Regions from separate parts of the Cytobacillus sp. MT66 genome, predicted to be linked through region 1. Evidence: predicted binding sites of a transcription regulator. Region 1 holds the regulator's gene; the other holds the start of a gene.
The links. Region 1 encodes Rex, which represses fermentation and respiration genes when NADH is low (regulators of the CRP and FNR family bind a similar motif). Its sites were predicted from a motif close to TTGTGAAATATTTCACAA; they were not measured.
Positions count from the first base shown of each region.

Region 2: a site for Rex is predicted at 3,979-3,996, ahead of AC1Q59_RS17605 (DoxX family membrane protein). Genes of this name have one in related genera too.

Region 1 covers NZ_JBXAFB010000030.1:2,496-8,642, reverse strand. Annotated here, with positions in the region: gene groL (chaperonin GroEL) at 1-354, opposite strand, end outside; gene groES (co-chaperone GroES) at 447-731, opposite strand; gene AC1Q59_RS24320 (CPBP family intramembrane glutamic endopeptidase) at 1,024-1,752, shown strand; gene AC1Q59_RS24315 (DUF4305 domain-containing protein) at 1,749-1,952, shown strand; gene AC1Q59_RS24310 (redox-sensing transcriptional repressor Rex) at 1,978-2,631, opposite strand; gene moaC (cyclic pyranopterin monophosphate synthase MoaC) at 2,664-3,152, opposite strand; gene AC1Q59_RS24300 (ABC-F family ATP-binding cassette domain-containing protein) at 3,335-5,257, shown strand; gene tsaD (tRNA (adenosine(37)-N6)-threonylcarbamoyltransferase complex transferase subunit TsaD) at 5,691-6,147, opposite strand, start outside.
Region 2 covers NZ_JBXAFB010000010.1:55,389-61,535, forward strand. Annotated here, with positions in the region: gene AC1Q59_RS17590 (CaiB/BaiF CoA transferase family protein) at 1-1,017, shown strand, start outside; gene AC1Q59_RS17595 (IclR family transcriptional regulator) at 1,094-1,876, shown strand; gene AC1Q59_RS17600 (2,3-butanediol dehydrogenase) at 2,317-3,369, shown strand; gene AC1Q59_RS17605 (DoxX family membrane protein) at 3,443-3,961, opposite strand; purine riboswitch at 4,515-4,615, shown strand; gene AC1Q59_RS17610 (MFS transporter) at 4,710-5,879, shown strand.

The DNA of each region.
Region 1 (6,147 bases):
TCCTTTGCGGATACCCATTGGGTTCGCGCCAGCTGTTACGTTTTTAAGGCCTTCTCTGATCATGGCTTGAGCAAGAACAGTCGCCGTAGTTGTACCGTCACCAGCTACATCGTTTGTTTTGCTTGCAACTTCAGCTACTAGCTTTGCACCCATGTTTTCGAAAGCATCTTCTAATTCAATTTCTTTTGCGATGGTTACACCATCATTTGTAATAAGAGGTGAACCAAATTTTTTCTCAAGAACCACGTTGCGTCCTTTAGGTCCAAGAGTTACTTTTACTGCATCCGCTAGAGCATCAACACCGCGAAGCATCGCGCGGCGGGCATCTTCACTAAATTTAATGTCTTTAGCCATTTGTAAAAACCTCCTCAAAAATAGTAAGAAATTTATCTTCTAAATACATTCATCGCTATTTATTAACAGATAGGATATTAACTTGTAAGCTATTAGCCGACAATAGCAAGAATATCATTTTCACGCAGAATTAAATATTCTTTGCCTTCATACTTCACTTCAGTACCGGCATACTTTGAGAAGATAATACGATCGCCTTGGGCAACTTCAAGTGCAACACGTTCGCCATTATCAAGAACACGGCCAGTTCCTACAGCAACAACTCTGCCTTCTTGAGGCTTTTCCTTTGCAGTATCCGGCAACACAATACCGCTTGCAGTTTTTTCTTCTGTTTCAACAAGCTCGATAATAATTCGATCACCTAGTGGCTTTAACAAGTGAAACTACCTCCTCAATAAAATATGTAAATTTTATTTATTAGCACTCTCCTCTGATGAGTGCTAACACAATTATTATATTAATGAATTTCAAATCTATTTGCAAGAGAGAAGCTTTATTTTTTGCAAAAAAAATCATCATCATATAAGTTCTGATCACTGAACCTTAGCACCTCAAATAGTTTATCCTTATTCCTGCTGTTAAAAACACCTACAATTTGAAAAAAGCTCCTCTTTATTAGTAAAATGGAAAGGTATCATTATGAATCAGCAAATTTAAGGAGACAATAGATTGAAAAAGGAATATTGGTTCATTCTTATTGCTTATATTGTCATGCAATTCTCAAGCATTGCCGGTGTGCCCCTTGTTGTATTCGCGGCTTCTTTGTTTGGGAAGCCCCCCGAGGACATAGAGATATTTGCTGTAGCAGCCTGGATTATGATCAGCTTTACAATCACGCTTATCATCACCCTTGCGCTTTTGCGAAAAGAAATGAAAAATAATCCGATGAGGAGTGCATCCTCACCAATTACTGCTGCTGCATGGGCGATTGGCGGTGTCTTTCTCGCCTTATTTGCCCAGTCATTTGCCGCAAATATCGAAAGACTTATCGGAATAGAAATGGGCTCAGAAAATACGCAAAGCATTATGCGTCTGATAGAAGCTTTTCCATTTGTCATCCTGATAAGTTCCATTATTGGGCCAATTCTTGAGGAAATCGTTTTTCGAAAAATTATCTTTGGCGCCCTGCATCAGAGGCTTAATTTTATTTTATCGGCACTAATAAGTTCAGTTATTTTTGCATTGGCACATGCAGAGCCTGAACACGTCCTGTTATATTCAGCCATGGGCTTTACCTTTGCCTTTCTATATGTAAGAACAAAGCGGATTATCGTTCCGATCTTTGCCCATGTTTCGATGAATACCTTAGTCGCAATCCTGCAGCTTAATCAGGAAAGTATTGAAAATTGGCTGCAGCAAATGGAAAAAATGCAAGCCATTATTGGAGGTTTATTATGAGGGGGTCCTTGTTTTCTGGGATCGTTTACATTATTCTCGGAATTCTTTTCACATCCATTGCCATAGAAAATGTTCAAAGGGAACAAACATGGGGGATTTTCACTTACTTCCTCATTCTTATTGCAACCTTCGATTTAGGAAGCGGTCTGAGGATGATTGCTTTTCATTTTAAATTTAAGAAAGCACAGAACAAAAAATGAGCCACTTCAATTTTGGCTCATTTTTTTAATCCTCTTCCGTATCAATCGGATAATTCTTCAAGAAGTAGATGAGCGATTGCAGCTCTACAGCTAAGTCAATATGGTGAATTCTGATGGTTGAAGGAAGGTTTAATCTTGCTGGAGTAAAGTTCAAGATCCCTTTCACATCACTATGAACAAGCCGATCGGCAATGGCCTGCGCTGCAGGGGCCGGAACAGTCAAAATGGCGACCCGGATCTGCTGCTCTCTGAGAACTTTTTCGAGATTGTCCATATGAAAAACAGGAACCTCTCCAATCTTTGTGCCAATTTTGCCTGCATCCACATCAAAGGCTACTTCAATTTTCGTATTGTTATTTTTGAGAAAATTATAGTTGAGGAACGCGGTTCCTAAATTCCCTACCCCAATAAGGGCAACTTTTGTGAGCTCATCCTGATCCAGGGTTTTCCGAAAAAAGTTCAATAAATAATTGACATTATATCCATAGCCCTTTTTCCCTAAAGCCCCAAAATAGGAAAAGTCCCTTCGAATAGTTGCAGAATCCACTTTAACAGCTTCGCTTAACTCCGCAGATGAAACCCTTTGTTTGCCCGAGGAGTGTAAATTCTTTATAAATCTGTAGTATAAAGGGAGCCGTTTTGCAGTTGCCTGCGGTATTTTCATTGATTCATTCGGCATTGATGTCCCTCCCTTTCTTAAATAATAAAATGTTAAATGGATTCTCTTTTGAAATCTCCGTTTTTTCCGCCTGTTTTTTCTACTAAATAAGTTTCCCCTATTACCATTCCTTTATCGATAGCTTTGCACATATCATAGACTGTTAATGCGCAGACAGATGCAGCCGTTAGCGCTTCCATTTCAACACCGGTATTGCCCTTGGTTTTTACAGATGCATCGATTAATAATATGTACTGTTCTTTTTCCTCTTTCCATGCAAAGGATATATCCACTCCGGTTAAAGAAATTGGATGGCACATCGGGACAATATCCCATGTTTTTTTGGCTGCCATGATTCCAGCTACCTGTGCAACGGCCAGGACATCGCCTTTTTTCATTTTATTAGCAGTTATTTTTTCATATATTTCATTGCTAACTGTAATGCTTGATCGTGCAATTGCTGTCCGGGCTGTCTCAGGCTTATCGCTTACATCTACCATTTTCGCCCTGCCCTCTTGATTAAAATGAGTGAAATCTGCCATTTTAAATAAACACCTCACATTCAAATCATACACTATTTTTTTTAAGCTGTGTATTTCTTGTGGTAATTTTCACAATTTTCCGCACCCAGTTTTCAAGATACGAATGTCTTTAACTATGCTTCCTTTGTTGCCCGCCTAATTCGAATAGGTTACACTATTTCTAGAGTATAGAGGTGAAAGAAATGATTCTACTGCAGGTTAATCAGCTAGAAAAAAACTTTGGTGCTGATACCATTTTATCGAATATAAAGCTTGAAGTACAAACTAGAGACCGGATTGCCTTAGTCGGGCGAAATGGGGCTGGCAAATCCACGCTGCTAAAAATAATTGCCGGTCAAATGTCCTATGATTCCGGAGATATTATTAAGCCGAAAGGGATTGAAATCGGCTATCTTGCCCAAAACACCGGTCTAGAATCCGACCGGTCTATATGGGATGAAATGCTGACTGTATTTGAGGATTTGCAAAAGCAGGAAAAGGATTTACGCCGCCTGGAGGAAAAAATGGCGGATCCCGATCTTATTGCCAATCCCGATGAGTATGAACGTATTTTAAAAGAATATGATCTGCTACAGGTTCAATTTAAGGAGCAAGGCGGCTATCAGTATGAATCGGATATCCGCTCCGTTCTTCACGGGTTAAACTTTCATTCCTTCAGCTACGAAACAAAGATTTCCACGTTAAGCGGGGGCCAAAAAACAAGGCTCGCTTTAGGAAAGCTATTATTGACCAAACCCGATATTTTAATCCTGGACGAGCCGACGAACCATCTAGATATTGAAACACTGTCATGGCTTGAGCAATACTTGCAGAGTTATGATGGAGCCATTTTAATCGTTTCTCACGACCGGTATTTTCTTGATAAAGTAGTTACCTTAGTTTATGAATTATCGAGAAAACAAACCCGAAAGTACACAGGGAACTATAGCTCTTACCTTGACCAAAAAGCAGCTAATTTTGAAAGGGAAATGAAGCTGTTTGAAAAACAGCAGGAAGAAGTTGCGAAGCTGCAGGATTTTATTCAGCGAAATCTGGCTCGTGCCTCCACCACCAAAAGGGCACAAAGCCGCAGAAAACAGCTAGATCGCATGGAGCTGATGGATCGTCCTTTAGGGGATGAAAAGTCTGCCTCCTTTGGCTTTGATATAGAAAGGCAATCAGGCAATGAGGTATTAAAAGCTGATTCCATATCAGTCGGATATAAGGATGCAGAAATTTCAAAGGGGATTTCATTCCGGATCACGCGAGGCGAAAGCATTGCCCTGGTAGGACCAAATGGAATCGGAAAGTCTACTCTTTTAAAAACCATTGTTGAAAAGCAGCCCGCCTTATCGGGAAACTTTCAAAAGGGCTCTAATGTCATGATTGGCTACTATGATCAGGAACAGGCGGATCTGTCATCTAATAAACGAGTATTAAATGAACTTTGGGATGACTTCCCTCTGAAACCTGAAAAAGAAATCCGCACCATTCTTGGGAACTTTCTATTCTCAGGCGACGATGTTTTAAAGATTGTCAACACTTTGAGCGGCGGCGAAAAAGCTCGGCTTGCTCTCGCTAAACTTATGATGCAAAAAGCTAATTTCTTAATTCTTGATGAGCCAACCAACCATCTTGATCTAGACAGCAAGGAAATATTGGAGAATGCTCTAATCGATTATCCTGGCACGATTTTCTTTGTCTCCCATGACCGGTATTTTATCAACAGGATCGCCACAAAGGTATTTGAACTTAGTAAAGATGGAATAACTGAATATCTTGGGGATTATGATTACTATATTGAGAAAAAACGGGAACAGGAAGAAATAGAGGCCATTGAATCCTCCGAAAGCCCACAGCCTGCTGCTGCTGCAAAAGAAAAGCCGAATTATCAGCAGGATAAAGAAGCCAAGCGGGCCCAAAGACAGCGGCAGAGAAGATTGGAAGAAGTCGAAAGGCAAATTGAGGAAGCGGAGAATGCAATCTCTGAATACGAGCAGCTGCTTTGTGAGCCAGATGTCTACCAAGACCATGAGAAAGTCTTGGACATTACACAGAAAAACAACGAATGCAAGGCAACGCTTGAAAAATTAATGGAAGAATGGACCGAGCTTGCTGACGAATAAGATTTTTTATGACTTTATGCGATAGTCCCTTTGCAGATGATGGCATTGAAGGACATTTATTTTGCAAAATCGGTGGAGTTTGTCCTTCATTGCCCTGATGAAGGACTTTTCTTTTGAAAAATCGGCAGAGTTTGTCCTTCATTGCCCTAATGAAGGACTTTTCTTTTGAAAAATTGGCGGAGCTTGTCCATCATAAACTCCTGCAAGAACACCTTCCTAAAAATTCAGTTAATTTGTCCTATCCGCTTCAACAAAATTAGGGTATTTATTCACAGTAATATTCACAGCCTACATATTGAAATAAAAGCTTTACACAGACTTTTCCACATTATCCACAGAAATAGTTGGAGTTATCCACAAAATCCACATGAAATCTTGAATTAATCAACATATACACAAAAAAGCCCTCATCTTTTGATGAGGGCTAATAAATTTAATTGTGGATAGTGATGTCAAGTCCAGGATTAGCATTCAACATCATGTTAGATCTAACCCCTTTTTCGAATAAAATGCTTCCTGCTGCAGCGATCATGGCAGCATTATCTGTGCATAATGACAGCGGAGGAATGGCCAGCTTTACTTCTGGCAGATCAGTAAAGGCCTCTGTCAGTGCCTGGCGCAATCCTTTATTAGCTGCAACTCCGCCAGCAAGCAAGACCTGCTTCACCTTAAACTCCTTTACAGCATTAAGAGTTTTAGTAACTAAAACATCAATCACACTTTCCTGAAAGCTTGCAGCTAAATCTTCAGGCTTAATCGATTCTCCTCTTTGCTCTGCATTGTGGACAGTGTTAATAACTGCTGATTTTAAACCACTAAAGCTAAAGTCATATGACCCTTCTTCCAGCCATGCTCTAGGCAATGAGATTGCTGGCTCCCCTTCATGTGCT
Region 2 (6,147 bases), on a different contig from region 1:
AGTGTTTATTATCTGAGCTCGAACCGGAACAAGAAAAGCCTCACACTGAATTTAAAGAGCGAACAGGGAAAACAGATTATCTATGATCTGATCAAAGATACCGATGTCTTCATCGAAAGCTTCCGAACCGGAGTCACAGAAAAGCTCGGGATTGACTATGAAACGCTTAAAGAGATCAACCCCCGGTTAATCTATTTATCAGTTTCAGGATTTGGCCGCACGGGACCGGAAAAATACAGGGCAGGCTATGATCTTTTGCTTCAAGGGTATTCCGGCCTGATGAGCACAACAGGGGAACCCGGTATTCCTTATAAAGCCGGGCCCTCAATCGCCGATATGACCGCTGGCTTCCTTGGTGCTCTAGGGGTGCTTGCGGCCGTCATTGCACGCGGACAGACAGGAAAAGGGCAATTTGTAGACTGCAGCCTATTGGACGGACAGATTATGGCTTTAAACCATCTGGCCACCGCCTTTTATGCGACAGGAACCTCGCCAAAGCCGATGGGTCAGGCACATAACTCGCTTGCGCCTTATCAGGTATTTCAGGCAAAGGATAAACATTTTATTCTCGCTGCCGGCAATGACAAGCTGTGGGTAAAAACCTGTGAAGCCATGGGCTGGGATGATTTATTAGAAGTCGAGGAATATGAGACCAATCAATCCCGCGTCGCCCACCGGGACACACTCATCCCGATCATCAGCGCACGGCTAAGCGAGCTGACAACTGATGAAATCAGCCAGAAACTTGATGCGGCTGGCGTTCCATGCGGGCCGATCAACTCTGTCGGTGATGTCCTCACCTCACCACAGGCCCTAGCCAGAGGAATGATGACAGACATCGATCACCCGACAGTAAAAGACTTAAAAACACCGGCGTTTCCTGTGAAACTATCCGAAACCCCGGCCACCGTCCGTCTTCATCCTCCATTACTTGGGGAGCATACGGATGAAATTCTGGCCTCTCTAGGATTTAAAAAAGAAGAGCTGGATCAGATGCGGCAGGGCGGCGTTGTCTAACTAGACTGTCAGGAATATCCTGATAGTCTAGTTTTTTGCTAGAATAAGAGTATATTTCTATCAAGAAAGGGGCAGAATGATGGAAACAGACCAAAAAGATCCGGATCTGCTTCTCACATTAGCACGCGCACTGCGCATCCTCTCGATTTTTAATGAGGAAAAAAGCGAATATACGCTACACGAAATTTCAAACGCGCTTAATATCCCAAAAAGCATGGCTTTTCGGACGCTGTACACGCTGGAAGCTATGGGGTATTTAAACAAAAATCATCAAACAAAAACCTATACACTCGGCTTTGAAATCCTGCGCCTCGGCAAAGTTATGCGGCAGAACTCATCGCTCTCAAAGCTTGCCATGCCTGTCCTGCAGGAGCTTAACGATCTTACAAAGGAAACCGTATGCCTGGTGATTCCTGATCAAAAAATGATGCGCGGCGTACAGGTGCTAAGCATGGACGCCAAACACCCGATCAAGCATGATTCCGATATGGTCACCGTTGGCTATCTGCACTGCGGGGCAGCACGAAAGACGCTGCTGGCTTATATGGAAGATGAATTCGTGGATCAAGTAATAGAGGAAGCAGGCCTTCCCGCCATTACTGAAAACACCATTACCGACCCGGAGATCTTAAAGCTAGAACTAAGAAGAATCCGAGAACAGGGATATGCCACCAGCAAGGCAGAGGCAACGCCAGATCTTTTCTCCATTGCTGCCCCTGTGTTTTCATATGAGGGAGACATCACCGGGAGCATTGCCATCAATCTGCCGATGTATCGCCTGAATGATAATGAAGAAAAACTGGCAGAATGGACTAAGGCTTATAGTGCAAAGATTTCCGGAAAGCTGTCGAATATTTAAAAGGAGAACCCGTACATGGGGATCTCCTTTTTTTCAAGGTATAAACAAACCTTTCTTCGGATAAAGGTTTATTCTTTTCTATAAAAAAGGCAAATTTTAAATCTACCTTTCTATCAATCCTCCTCAAGCCCTCATCCGGTATCAAACACGAACTATAACATTTTCGGTCCCTCACCTAAAGAAAAGTAGTCGCTTCACTCAGTAAAGAGAATCGACAATACAAAAAATGGCTGCAAAGCATGCAAGAAACTTGCCGCCCTTATCGTACCCCCAAAAGGGTTCTGAACCGTTCGGAAGAAGAGTTCCGAAGCACTCGGAAGCAATCGTTTAGTTTGATATTTTAAAAAGTTAGCGAGATAATTTAATTGTTAACACATGTGCTAGAACATTTTTAATAGATAAGTTTTTTAATAGACTATACAGAGTGGGGGGCATTAAAGATGAAAGCAGCAGTATGGTATGGAGCAAAAGATATTCGTGTGGAAGAACGTGAAATTTCAGCAGTTTCTAGCAATCAAGTGAAGATTAAAGTCGCTTGGGCAGGTATTTGCGGAAGTGATTTACACGAATATTCCGTTGGACCAATTACGATCCCAGCAAACGAACCAGATCGTATAACAGGGGTACAAGCACCATTGACAATGGGACATGAATTCTCAGGTGTGGTTGAAGAAGTTGGCTCTGATGTCAGCGGTTTCAAACCTGGCGACAAGGTTGCCGTCAACCCTCTAATTATTAGCGGTACTCATAAAGATCCATTAGTTGATATGTATAAAGGCTTTGCTTTTGTTGGCTTAAATTCTGATGGGGGATTTGCGGATTTTGTTGTAGTTGATCAAAAGAATGTGGTTAAACTTCCAGAAGACATGTCCTTAGAATATGCAGCACTTATTGAACCGACAGCGGTTGCTGTTCAAGGGATTAAAGAGTCCGGATTAAAACTCGGTGAAAGCGTTGCTGTCTTCGGTGCAGGGCCTATCGGTTTGCTTACCATTATTGCCGCAAAAGCAGCAGGCGCTAAAGAAATATTTGCTTTTGACCTATCAGACACTCGTTTACAAAAAGCAAAAGAAGTTGGCGCAACACATGCGATCAACTCTGGCCAGCAAAATCCAGTGGAATACATTCGATCCATCTATCCTGACGGAGTAGACCGTGCATTCGAGGTTGCAGGGGTAGCACCAACCTTTAACCAGGCCATTTCGGTCACTCGCGCGCGCGGCGTAGTCACCATCGTGTCTATTTTTGAGAAACCAATTGAATTCTCACCAATGCAATTAACGGCAAGCGGTGTGCATTTGGCCTCAACTCTAGCCTATGAGCCAGACGTATTTGAAACAACGGTCAAATTAATTGCAAGCGGCCAAATTGATCCATCACCTGTCATTACCGATCATATTGAATTAGAAGAGATTGTGGAAAAAGGATTCGAAGCCTTGATTAAGGATAAATCTCAAGCGAAGATTTTAGTTAAATTAAGTGGGGAGAAATAATTTCCCTTTTTATAAAAATAGTAAAATGCAAGGCCTCCATACATTGTGGGAGACCTTGCATTTTTTAACTATGTTAAGCAGTTGCTTTTGCCATCTTGCCGGTATGCTTTTTGTTATTTTTATGATTGGTAAAGAATCCTTTTACATAAGGGATTGCGAATCGGTCGACTCCGTAATAGTAGCCAGCTGCACCTGTGAATAAGAGAATGATAGCTGCAGTATAGAGAATTGGGTTGGTGCTTACTGTACCGGCTAATAAAAAGTTAAGGTTCATGAATGCGCCTGCTAGTAATGCTGGGATGGTTGCGGCCCCTAAAATTAACCCTAGACCTACAAGACATTCGCCCCATGGAATCAGTACATTAAACAATTCTACGTTTGGTACCGCAAAGCCTTGAAGGAATGCTGCGTACCAGCCTTGTACGGCTGGATGATCCCCGCCAGCCTGGGCTAGCGCTCCTTGCAGGAATCCTCCTGCATCAAATCCGCCTGTCATTTTATGAAAACCAGCTTCAATCCACTGAATACCTAACCAAATCCGTAATACAGTCCAAACGACAGCCATTTTTGGTCCTTTTAAGAAGGTTGCCATGATCAATCGCTCCTATATTGTGAATTTATTCACAAATGATTTGAAAAAAATTTAATCTGCTAGCTGCCAGCTTTTTAAGGTGAAAGTTTGTGAATTTATTCACTAACTTTCTACACTCTTAATATACACCGGCTGAGCAAGGAAAACAATAGACTTCACAGATGTGTCATAAATCATTTTTCCCTATTCACTGACGGTTGACATGTCCCTTATAATATAGAAAATACACTATTTATTATAAAAAAACAAAAAGCATTCCTATCTTTTTTATACGTTCATCTCGGACTCTTTAGTTAAGAGGGGAAGTCTAAAAACATATCAAGATCTTAGCTTTTTCGAAATAAATTATAAAAAAAGGGCCCTTGCACAATTGTACAAGGGCTAAAAAGGGGGAATACACTAGTTATTATTGTCAGTTATAAAAAAATATATACACATATTTTAATAGTTTTTTCCTTTTCCTTTTGTTGAATTCATGATCAGAACGAAATGCATGGGAAGGATTTTACACTTGAAAGACAGTGTTATTCGTAGTAAAATCGTCAAAGTAATTAATGTGAAACTAAATACTTACTGTATAACCTCTGGAATATGGCTGGAGGGTCTCTACCAGGAACCTTAAAAATCCTGATTACAGAAAATGAATTTATTTCGTTTACTGTAATCAGGATTTTTTGTTATTTCTAAAGAAATTTGCCTTCCAAGCCAATTCTGTTTATATCAACTAAGAAAGGACATGAAACAGACTATGAATCTGAAAGTTTTTATACTTGCGTTATCAACGGTTGCAGTTGGATTGGTTGAGTTAATCGTAGGCGGGATCTTGCCGACGATCGCTGATGATTTTGGAATTTCATTAAGCTCTGCCGGACAGCTGATTACCGTATTCGCGCTTATCTATGCCATTGCCGGGCCTGTTTTGCTTGTGTTAACGAGCAAAATCGAGCGCAAGAAATTATATCTTGCTTCCCTATTCGTGTTTTTCCTTGGTAACCTAATGACTTATTTCAGCCCGAATTTTGCCTTTATGATGATTGCAAGGGTATTGACTGCGGCGAGTACAGCGCTTATTGTCGTACTTTCCCTAATTATTGCCGCTAAAGTTGTAGCTCCAGCTCATCGGGCCAAGGCTTTGGGACTCATTTATATGGGCATCAGTTCATCACTTGTATTAGGTGTGCCTTTAGGCATCCTGATTTCCAATATATTTGGCTGGCGCATTCTATTCCTTGGAATTGCCGTGCTGTCAATCGGTTCAATGACGCTTATTTCACTATTCCTGGAGCGTATTCCTGGTGAAAGAACAATTCCTCTTTCACAGCAGCTGAAAGCAGCAGCCAGCGCAAAAATTGGCAGTGCCCATCTGGCTACGATGTTTATGCTGGCAGGGCATTACACGCTCTATGCTTATTTCACACCATTCTTAGAAACGAACCTTCATCTGAATTCAACATGGATCAGTATTTGCTATTTTGCATTTGGTCTTGCGGCCGTAGGCGGCGGGGCGTTCGGCGGAACCCTTTCCGATTGGATTGGGGCTCAAAAAAGCATCATCATCGTCATCAGTGCGTTTGCAGTTGTCCTGAGCTTATTGCCCTTAACAACCTTTTCCCTTGTGTTATTTATCCCAATGATGATGGTCTGGGGAGCATTGAGCTGGAGCCTGGCACCGCCGCAGCAAAGCTATTTGATTCAAACCGACCCGGCTACGTCCGACATCCAGCAAAGCTTTAACAACTCCGCCTTGCAAATCGGCATTTCACTTGGATCAGCCATTGGCGGCCTTGTACTAAATCAGACTGGTTCAATTTCAAGCACCGCTTGGTTTGGAAGTGGCATCGTTATTATCGCATTGCTATGCGCTGTCTTTTCTTTGACACGGCCAATGATCTCCAGACAACAAAAGACTGCGGCCTAGCCTTCCAAGGTTTAAAATACAGTGGAAGCATCGGCCTCATTTAAACCCTTTCGGACCTAATTCGGAACCCTCCGAATCAGGTTCCGAGCCATCTTTTGAGCAGTTCAGAACCTCCGAAAATTAGGCCTCAGTATACTTTTCTCTTAGAGCTTTTTTACATTCCTCGCAGTCTATCCATTTGAGATTTCTAAAATAGATTTGCTTATACAATTCCTTTTGTTGACAAGGAACTTCACATCTATACACCCTATCGCATACACATTTGGTT